DNA from 2 places in the Cobetia sp. 29-18-1 genome. Region 1 is predicted to be linked to the other one. Evidence: predicted binding sites of a transcription regulator. Region 1 holds the regulator's gene; the other holds the start of a gene.
What was found. Region 1 encodes sigma-54, which starts transcription at its own class of promoters, with help from an activator protein. Its sites were predicted from a motif close to TGGCACNNNNNTTGCTNT; they were not measured.
Positions count from the first base shown of each region.

Region 1 (5,286 bases):
CCGGTGCCCTGAGAGCGAGCCTGGGACTTTTCCTTGTGTTTGACCAGCTGGCGATCCAGCTTGTCGGCGAGCGCGTCGATGGCAGCGTACATGTTGGGGTCTTCTGCCAGGGCGTGGAGGTCAGCGCCTGCCGCGTGCAAGGTGCAGGCAGCCTGCTGGCGCTCCTTCTCGATCGACAGTGTCACCTGAACATTGGTGATGTTGTCGTAATGCCGTTCGAGGCGAGCGAGCTTCTCGTTGACGTAATCGCGGAGAGGATCGGTAAGTTCCACATGATGCCCGGTGATATTCACTTGCATGGACACGCTCCTTTATCCAGCGGGTTGCCATTCAATTGTAACCCTTTTTGACTACGAGCAAACCCTGATCGGACGCTCTGCAACAGGCTTGACGGCCACCGTCTGGCGATGTTTTCGCACCCTTGCCAGTGGCGTCAGATGTCGTGAGCGTCTGTACCGACAATGCCCAAGCTTTGCGCAAAGATCAACGCTGCGCTGCATCGTGGCTCAGTGCTTGTCTTCAACTCAGTGAGGGGTAACGGAGTGGACTTCAAGGGCACGTCTGGTGGGTGGTGCGTGAAAGACGCGCAAGAAGGCGGGTTTTCGTCGCCAATCCCTGCATGTACGTCGCCTTTCAGGCGCTTCGATTGCGTGGAGCAAGCGGCGTTTTGGGAGGTTGTCCGGGTGTCATCCAGGTGCAATACGCGCAAAAGTGACTTTAAAAACATGCGATTGACGGTGAATGACGCTGGCGGAATGGCGGTTTTTTGCCGTCATCCTGCGCGCCGTCATGGGCCATGACGGGTAATTGACGAGCGGTTGACGGGATGACAGAGCGCGCGACAGGCGCACCGCTGTCCGCGAAGTCAGAGGCTGATGAGCGGAAAATCCAGGGCTTGAGGTTGGCGGCGGCTGCCATTGTGGAGGTGAAAGCAGGGCATGGCAGCCGCAGATGACGCGTCAGGCCAGACGCTTGCGCTCGCTGGAGGAGGGGATGCCCATCGCTTCGCGATACTTGGCCACGGTGCGGCGTGCGACCTCGATGCCATCGCTGGCGAGCAGATCGACTAGCCGCGAGTCGGAGAGAGGCTTGCGGGCCGGCTCTTCCGCGATCAGCTTGCGGATGCGGGCACGAATGGCGGTGCTTGAGTGGGCGTCGCCACTGCCGCTGCCACCGACCTGGCTCGAGAAGAAGAACTTGAGCTCGAAGACGCCGCGCGGGGTGTGGATGTACTTCTGGGTCGTGACCCGCGAGATGGTCGATTCGTGCATCTCGACCACTTCGGCGATGTTGGCCAGAATCAGCGGCTTCATGCCTTCCTCGCCTTGCTCGAGGAAGTCGATCTGACGCGCCATGATCTCGCGGCCGACCTTGAGCAGGGTGTCATTGCGCGATGACAGGCTCTTCATCAGCCAGCGCGCTTCCTGCAGGTTGTCCTTGAGGAAGGTGTTGTCGGCGGACTTGTCGGCACGCTTGATCAGCGCGGCGTATTCCGGCTGGATGCGCAGCTTGGGCAGCGCTTCCGGGTTGAGCTCGACCTGCCAGCCGTGGCGGGTATGGCGCACCAGCAGATCAGGGATCACGTAATCGCTGGCGGGCTCGCCCCAGGCGGATGCCGGACGCGGGTCGAGCGCGCGCACCAGGCGAATGACGTGATCCAGCTCGTCATCGTCAAGGCTCAGGCGCCGCTTGAGCAGCTTGCGGTCATCGTTGCCCAGTGCCTCGAGGAATTGACGTACCAGGCGGCGCGCCTGCGCCAGCAGCGGCAGATCATCCGGCAGCAGCGCCAGTTGCAGCAGCAGGCATTCGCGCAGATCACGAGCGAAGACGCCGGTCGGGTCGAACTGCTGCAGACGCAGCAATACCTGCTCGAGCTCGGAGGCCTTGAGGCCGGGCAGGCCCTGGCCACGCAGGCCATCGACCAGCTCATCGAGAGACAGGCTCAGATAGCCGGCGCCGTCGACGGCATCGATCAGGCTCTCCGCCATCTGGCGTTCACGGCCATCGAGGTCGGTCATCGCCAGCTGCCAGCGCAGGTGGTCCTGCAGGCTCTCGACGCTGGTATTGCGATCGAAGTCCGGCCCTTCTTCGCTCCCGCTGCCACTGCCGGAGCTGGTCAGGCTACCGGCGTGGTCCTGGTAGAGGTCCGACCAGTCACTGTCGAGGGGGTATTCCTCGGGAATCTCGCTCGAGGAGTCGGCAGTGGAGATCTCGCTCGAATCCTGTGTCTCGACGACATCCAGCGACTCGTAGTCCTCGTCGAGCTCCAACATGGGGTTGGACTCGAGGGCTTGCTGAATCTCCTGACGCAGGTCGAGCGTCGACAGCTGCAGCAGCTGGATCGCTTGCTGGAGCTGCGGCGTCATGGTCAGCGAGGTGCCGAGGCGGAGTTGCAGGGTGGGTTTCATGGAGTCAGTCAATTCACGGCAAAGGAACGTGCTTACTACGCTATACCGTGACTCGGGGCACTGACAAGTGGTTGCCGCGAATATTCAAGCAACTTGCATGCCATGTTTCCACCAAGGTGGTATGGACGTCATGCATGCGTCTGATGTCAGACATGAAAAAGCCGCTACGCGATAAAATCACGCAGCGGCTTTCGAAGCTTTCGCCTCGCGAGGACTCAGCGCATCCCCTGACCCTAGAGCGTGAACTCGTGGCCCAGGTAGACGTCGCGCACCTGCTGGTTGGCCAGGATGGAGTCCGCATCACCGTGGGCGATGATCTGGCCATCGCCGACGATATAGGCGGTGTCACAGATATCGAGCGTCTCGCGCACGTTGTGGTCGGTGATCAGCACGCCGATGCCACGATCGCGCAGTTGGCGCACGATGCTCTTGATCTCGCCCACCGAGATGGGATCGACGCCGGCGAAGGGCTCATCAAGCAGCACGAAGTCCGGCTCGGTGGCCAGTGCACGGGCGATCTCGACCCGACGACGCTCACCACCGGACAGGCTCATGCCGGCACTGGCGCGGATGTGCGTGATGCTGAATTCCTCGAGCAACTCTTCAAGGCGTGCCTTGCGGCCATTGCGATCCAGGTCCTTGCGGGTCTCCAGAATCGCCATGATGTTGTCGGCCACCGACAGCTTGCGGAAGATCGACGCCTCCTGCGGCAGATAGCCGATGCCGGCGCGTGCACGCTGATGCATGGCGGCAGCGGAGAGGTCCTTGTCATCGATGGAGACGTTGCCGGCATCGGCGCGCACCAGCCCGACGATCATGTAGAACGAGGTCGTCTTGCCGGCGCCGTTGGGGCCCAGCAGGCCGACGATGTCGCCCTGGCGGATCTCCAGCGAGATGTCCTTGACCACCTTGCGGCCCTTGTAGGCCTTGGCCAGATGGCGAGCGCTCAGCGTACGCGGAGTAGCAGCAGTCATGACTCAGTTTTCCTTGCTGGCATTGGCGCCGCGCGGCGTCAGAGTCATGTGCACGCGACCGCCTTCGGTCTGCTGTGCCGTCTTGCTGTTGTTGGCGTTCACCTGGCGCTTGTCGAGGAAGTACTCCACGTAGCCGCCTTCGAAGGTGTCATCGCCTTTCTCGAGACGCGCGTTGCCGACCAGCTCCACGCGGCGCTCCAGTGCATGGTAGCGGATGGTGTCGGCCCAGCCCTTGACCAGTTTCTCGTCGGGCGCGGGCTGCTGTTCCAGGTAGGCACGCTTGCCGGTGGCCTTGACCAGCGAGATCTCGCCGCTGCCGGCGCGGCTGATATCAACGCGGCTGGCATCGAGTTTCATGCTGCCCTGGCGCATTTCCACCTGGCCGGTGTAGGTGGCGGTACCGGCCTTGTCATCGAGCGACAGAGCGTCTGCGGCGATGTTGATCGGCTGGCTGGCATCGCTGTCCAGCGCCATGGCGGCCGGGGCGAAGGTGGACATGCCCAGTGCCAGGCAGAGCGCCATGACACCGCTGTTGAGGGTCTGGCGACAGGCCGTCAAGGGCTTGCGAGTCGTGGAAGTCATGGTGGCTCCTTGGCATGACGGGGTCGCCGCCCGAGCAATGATGCCATCGAGCGGCAGAGAAGAAGGTGTTGCGGCGCGGGTCATGGCTTGACGGCCAGCCCGGCGGGTTCATTCACCGCTGGCAGGCGCTGCCTCGAAGGTGCTGTTGACGCGCCCATCATCGGGGGTGGTGCTGTCGGTGCCCGAATCGATGCGCTCGGCTTCCTTGCTGGCCTCGCTCTGGCCCGTGCCGGGTTGCAGGACGCTGCGAACGCGGCCCTGCAGCACGGCGGAGTCCTGGGAGAGGTCGGCGCTGAAGCTGTCACTTTCGACATGCTGGCCATTCTGGGTGATCACGACCGGCACGTCACTCCAGGCGCGATTCTGATCACGGCTGTAGTGCAGGACATCGGTATCGAGGGTCCAGCGGTCATCGGGCTGGCGCAGTCTGGCATTGCCCTCGAGGGTGAAGGTGTCGCCGCCGGCGCTCAACACGCCATTGTCACCCGTGGCATACCAGCGGCGGTCTTCACTGTCGTTGGTGCGAATCTTCGGGGTCTGCGCCCGGGTCACGTCATCGCCTGGCGTGTGCTCGATATGCGGCGAGGTCATGGACTGGATCGCCACGCCGCGCGCATCGAAGCGTGTCATGTCTGCCCCGTCGAGATAGTAATCCGGCTCACTGCTGTCGACCTCGACATTGACGGTCGATTCCAGGCTGTTGCGCTGCTCGATCAGCGCCAGCACGCCACCGACGAGCAGCAACAGCAGCATCAGCCAGAGACGCGGAGAAGGGCGGGGCAGACGTAACATCAGGGACGCGACTCCTGCAGGTAGGTATCCAGCACCGAGGCCCAGTGGCCCTGGGCCTTGAGCAGCAGATCACAGAGCTCGCGCACGGCGCCATCGCCGCCCTGGCGTGAGGTGACCCAGTTGGCCTCGCTCATCACGTAGGCCATGGCGTTGGGCACGCTGACGCCGAGACCGACACGACGAATGGCCTCGCGGTCCGGCAGGTCATCGCCACAATAGGCGACTTCTTCCAGCTCGATCCCGTGCTCGCGGCACAGGTCGGTCAACGCGACCAGCTTGTCTTCACGGCCCTGGATGACATCCTGAATGCCCAGTTCCTTGGCGCGACGCTCGACCATCGGCGAGCTGCGGCCGGTGATCAGCGCGACGCGAACGCCACTGCGCAGCACCAGCTTGAGGCCATGGCCATCCTGGACATGGAAGGACTTGGTCTCGACACCGTTGGCATCGTAGTGCAGGCGGTTGTCGGTGAGCACGCCATCGACATCCAGCGCCAGCAGACGCACGCGGCGTGCGCGGTCGATGATGTC
Region 1 is NZ_JARWKS010000016.1:54,184-59,469, forward strand. Features, by position in the region: gene raiA (ribosome-associated translation inhibitor RaiA) at 1-299, opposite strand, end outside; gene QD208_RS12910 (RNA polymerase factor sigma-54) at 960-2,408, opposite strand; gene lptB (LPS export ABC transporter ATP-binding protein) at 2,642-3,382, opposite strand; gene lptA (lipopolysaccharide transport periplasmic protein LptA) at 3,386-3,964, opposite strand; gene lptC (LPS export ABC transporter periplasmic protein LptC) at 4,073-4,756, opposite strand; gene QD208_RS12930 (HAD hydrolase family protein) at 4,756-5,286, opposite strand, start outside.

Region 2 (5,286 bases), on a different contig from region 1:
CATGAAGCTCAAGACTCTGGGTAGTTCGCTGATGATTGCCATGCTCGGTCTCGGTGGCCTGTCGCTCGCCGGTTGCGAGGACGAAGGCCCGATGGAGAAGGCCGGTGAGAAGATGGACAACGCCGTCGAGGAAGCCGGTGATAGCGTCGAGAACGCCACCGATAGCTGAGGCTCGGCTGCCAGCGCTGCGATGAGTCGCCGCTGGCCTGAGCTGTCGCCAGACACAAGAAGGCCCCGCCTCCCATGAGGCGGGGCCTTCTTGTGTCTGGCTCGGGGAGAGGGAAATCCGCTTATGCCGAGGCGGGCTGTTGCTCGCTCTGCTGCTTGCGGTCCGCGACGGCGGCGTCGTAGGCGCGGCTTTCCTCGGCTTCGGTGGCGGCGCTGAAGCGCACCAGCAGCGCGAACAGCGAGATCACGATCACGCCCATGCCCAGGTACATCAGGCCTTCCTGGTAGGTCAGCTCCTCACTGCGGAACAGGAAGCCCGCGGCGACCGCGCCTGCGTTGCCGCCCGCGCCGACGATACCGGCGACCGCGCCGAGTGCCTTGCGATTGACGAAGGGCACGATACCGAAGGTCGCGCCTTCCGCCATCTGCACGAAGAGGCTGAAGACCAGCATGATGCCGATGGCCACCGCGAGGGTTTCCATCTGGGCGAAGCCGACCAGCGCCACGCCTTCACACAGCAGCGCGATGAACAGCCAGCGCACGCGGCCCTTGAGGCCGGACTGGCGGGCGAACAGGTCGGAGAACACGCCGCCCAGGGTGCGGGCGAACAGGTTCATCAGGCCGAACAGGCCCGCGATGAGACCGGCGGTGGCAAGATCGAGATCGAAGTGATCGAAGAAGTAGATGGCGGCGACGTTGTTGATGGTCAGCTCGACCCCGAAGCAGGCGCCATAGACGAGGAACAGGGCCCAGACGCGAATGTCGCGTGCCGCCGCGCCGAAGGTGGCGCGCATGCTGTATTCCTTCTCGGCCTTGGGCAGCTCACCACGCTCACGCAGCTCGCTGAAATTGCCGTCCGGCGCATCCTGGGTGAAGAAGTAGTAGGCGATACCGGTCAGGAACAGCACGATGCCCGGCACGACCATCGCCAGACGCCAGCCCAGGGTCTGCTCGACGCCCAGCATCAGCAGGCCGGCCATCACCAGCGGCATCAGCATCTGGGTGGTGCCACCGCCCAGATTGCCCCAGCCCGCGGTGGTGGCGTTGGCGGTGCCGACCACGTTGGGGCCGAACATCACGGAAGTGTGGTACTGGGTGATGACGAAGGAGGCACCGATGGCACCGATGGCCAGACGGGCCAGGAAGAAGGATTCGAAGCTGTCGGCGAAGCCGATGCACATCACCGGCAGCGAGCCGAGGCACAGCAGCCAGGTGTAGGCCTTGCGTGGCCCGATGCGATCACACAGCACGCCGATGGCGAGGCGCACGATCACCGTGATGGCGACGGAGGCGATGATGGTGTTGCCGATCTGGGTCTTGGTCAGGCCGAGGTCGTCACGCACCACGGCCATCAGCGGCGCGATGCCGAACCAGCCGAAGAAGCAGACGTGGAAGGCGAACCACGACATGTGGAAGGCGCGCATTTGCGGGGTGTTGAAGCTGAACAGCCGGATGCGGCTGGCCTTGTTGCGGATATCCATGAGTGGGCTCCTGATTCAGCGTCGGTGCCGGGCACGAAGTCAGGTGTGCTCGGCGAGTGGTCGAACGGCTGTGAATGAACGACAGCAAGGGCGCCTCGTCATTGAGGGGCCTGGTTCGACGCACTCGTACTCCGAAGAGCCTGGTCCACGTCATGGATAGCGATGGCAGCAGTCGGTGATGCCATGGTTGCCGGCAGCAGAGCGTCTGTGCAGCAAGTGACAGGAACAAAGCAAGTAGCGCGCCAGTTGCGGGGGTGTAGGCGGGACAAGTGCCAGAAGATCAATGGCTTGGCGAGGGCAATAGATTGGCACGTGCAGGTGATGTCTCGGGCTGGGTGCGCGCTCGATGCGCGCTGGGGGTGCGTCAGCAAGGCGCGAGGTACCAGTCTGGCGCACGCGACTGGCGCTGGGAGGGTCGGCAAGGCGCGTGCCTCATTGCAGTGCAGCGACGCTTTCGGCTCGGCCGCTCTGAAGGCCTTTGGCCGCAGGGTTGCACCAGATTGCGGCACGAATCCTGCTTGGGTGTACGGCAAGTCTCATGCCCGACCCAAGGAAACCTGACATGCCCGTGACCGTGCTGATCGTCGATGTCCGCAGTGAGCGCTCCGCCGCGCTGGAGCAGGCGCTATTGAGCGCCGGCTTCGAGGTGGCGCTGCGCGTTGACGAGCACGAGGACCTGCACGCGCTGGTCGAGCAGCATCAGCCCGATGCGGTGATCATCGACGCCGACCTGCCCAGCCGCGACACCCTGGAGCATCTCGGCCAGCTGGGGCGACGCTATCCCAAGCCGATGATCATGCTGGCCAGTGAAGATGCCCCGGACCTCGTGCGTGAGGCGGCCGGCGCCGGTGTCTCGGCCTATGTGGTGGACCACGTCATGCCAGCGATGGTGCGCAGCATGGTCGAGGTCGCCATCACCAGCTTCGAGGCGCACCGTGCGCTCAAGGGGGAGCTCAACCGTACCCAGACCACATTGGTGCAGCGGCGCAGCGTCGATCGCGCCAAGGCCGTGGTGATGGAGACGCGCGGGCTCAGTGAAGATGCCGCCTATCAATACCTGCGCAAGACCGCCATGAACCGGCGCCTGGCCCTGCATGAGCTGGCCGATGAGCTGCTCAAGGCCGCGCGTCGGCGCTGAGCCGGTCGCCGTACTGTCCTTCTCTCTCGATCGTTCAAGAGGTGTGCGTGATGCCCACAGATGTACCCCTGAATGGCCATCAGCTGACGCTGGGCCTGATGCCACTCAATGATGCCGCGCCCTTCGTGGTCGCTGAGCAGTTGGGGCTTTTCCGCGAGGAGGGGCTGGCGGTGACACTCAAGTGGCAACCCTCGTGGGCGGCGTTGCGTGATGACCTGCAGACCGGCGTGTTGCAGGGCGCGCAGATGTTGGCGCTGATGCCGCTGACCTCCACCCTGGGCCTGGATGGCCGCGCCACGCCGGTGATCAGTGCCATGACGCTCAATCTGGGCGGCAACTCCATCACGCTGTCGCGCGCGCTGATGGCCACCCTCGACGAGGACGGCCACGACCTCTCCAGTCCGTTGCAGGTCGCGAAGGCGCTGGCGGCGCATATGCGCGAGCGCAAGCAGCGCGGTGAGCCACTGCTCAAGCTGGCCAGCGTGCACCCGTTCTCCTCGCACCGTTATCTGTTGCGCTACTGGCTGGCGGCGGGCGGCATCAATCCGGACCGCGACGTCGAGATGCGCGCCGTGGCACCACCGCTGATGGCGGCGCAGCTGGCCAGCGGAGCGCTGGATGGCTTCTGTGTCGGAGAGCCCTGGAACAGCCTGGCGGCGGCGCAGGGCATGGGGCAGGTGGTGGCGGGCAGTCACGATATCTGGCGCTTCGGGCAGGAAAAGGTGCTGGGCGTGCGCGAGGACTGGGCGGAGCAGCATCCGCTGGCGCATCAGGCGCTGATTCGCGCGCTGCTCAATGCCTGCGCCTGGCTGGACCGCCCCGGCAATCGGGCCAAGGCCGCCGAGTGGCTGCACGACGAGGGCATGCCGGAGGTGCCGATGAGCGTGGTGACGCGCGGGCTGGAAGATGTCGATGTCGAGCAGTCGGTGGACGACTTCCAGCAGCACAATCCCGGCTGGACCATCTTCCATCGCTATGCGGCCAACTTCCCGTGGCGTTCCCAGACGCGCTGGTACATCGCCCAGATGCAGCGCTGGGGGCATCTGCAGGGTTTCAATGACGAGGATCTCGAGGCGACGCTGACACGCTGTGTGCGCCCGGACCTTTACCGCACGGCGGCCCGCAAGCTGGGCATGGTGGTGCCGGTGGCGGATGAGCGCAGTGAAGGCACGCATCCGGCGCCCTGGTGGCTGAGCGGCGAGGCGGGCCAGGTGCCGATGCCGGCGGATGGCTTCATCGATGGTGCGGTCTTCGAGTGACGTCGCGGGCGCGGTTCTTGCAGGTCCGCGCTGGCGCGGGATTGCACGGCACTTGTAGATAAGTCGCCATCTCCTTTGCCGGATGACAGGGCAAACCTGACGGCTCAGACATGTTGGCAGTGCGGTTGTGATATTCTCATCGCACTGCCAGCACCGCGTCAGGGGATCGCATGACCACTCGCAAGTCTCAGATTCGCAAGGATAATGTCGGCCGCATCCTGCTCGCCGCCGAAAAGATCTTCGCTCTCAAGGGCTATGTCGGCGCCAGCATGGTCGATATTGCCGCCGAGGTAGAGCTGCCCAAGTCCAATCTGCATTACTACTTCAGCACCAAGGAAGCGCTGTATCGCGCGGTGCTCGATGGCCTGCTGGCGCTGTGGAAGGAAGATGCGCTGTGCTTCGAGGCCTACGACGACCCGCAGCTGGTGCTCTCCACCTACATTCGCGCCAAGATGATGCACTCGCGCCAGCGCCCCTATGGCTCCAAGGTGTGGGCCAGCGAGATCATGCAGGGCGCGCCGGTGCTGGGCGAAGAGCTGACGGTGTGGCTCGACGAGTGGGCCGAGATGAAGAAGTCACGTCTGCGCCAGTGGATCGGCGAGGGTCGCATCGACAACGTCGATGCCTCTGCCTACCTGTACATGATCTGGGCCAGCACCCAGCACTACGCCGACTTCGATCACCAGATCGCGGTGCTCAATCAGGGCAAGGCGCTGAGTGATCGGGAATTCGAGCAGGCGGTGCAGAACGTGACGCGGGTGCTGCTGAAGGGCGTCGGTTTGTCCGCCTGAGCCAGCAGGTGACTTCAGGATTGCATTGTCCTTAAGCTAATCACGATCATCATTGGTGGATCATCAAGCCAATGAAGAAGGGGCTGCCATTGCTGGCAGCCCCTTCTTGATTCTCATCTATTGCTAGCTGTTCCCCGGGATCAGAGGAGCACCAGACGATCAGGCCGCGCGATGCGGATTGCGCGGGTCCTCCATCCAGTTCATGTACGGCTTGCCGGTGTCCTGCACTTCCATGGTGATGCAGTCCTCGACCGGGCAGGTGATCTCGCACAGGTTGCAGCCCACGCAGTCGGCGTCCTTTACCTCATAGCGGGCGGTGCCGTTGTCCTTGGCCAGATGCATGATGGCCTGGTGCGAGGTGTCCTCGCAGGCGATATAGCAGCGTCCGCAGCCGATGCACTTGTCCTGGTCGATGCGGGCGATCACCTGATAGTTCATGTCCAGCTGCT
Region 2 is NZ_JARWKS010000001.1:227,093-232,378, forward strand. Features, by position in the region: gene QD208_RS00990 (hypothetical protein) at 2-169, shown strand; gene QD208_RS00995 (NarK family nitrate/nitrite MFS transporter) at 291-1,649, opposite strand; gene QD208_RS01000 (ANTAR domain-containing protein) at 2,212-2,787, shown strand; gene QD208_RS01005 (CmpA/NrtA family ABC transporter substrate-binding protein) at 2,838-4,046, shown strand; gene QD208_RS01010 (TetR/AcrR family transcriptional regulator) at 4,217-4,837, shown strand; gene preA (NAD-dependent dihydropyrimidine dehydrogenase subunit PreA) at 4,997-5,286, opposite strand, start outside.
Region 2: QD208_RS01000 (ANTAR domain-containing protein) is a predicted target of sigma-54. The motif match lies at 2,153-2,170, and genes of this name have one in related genera.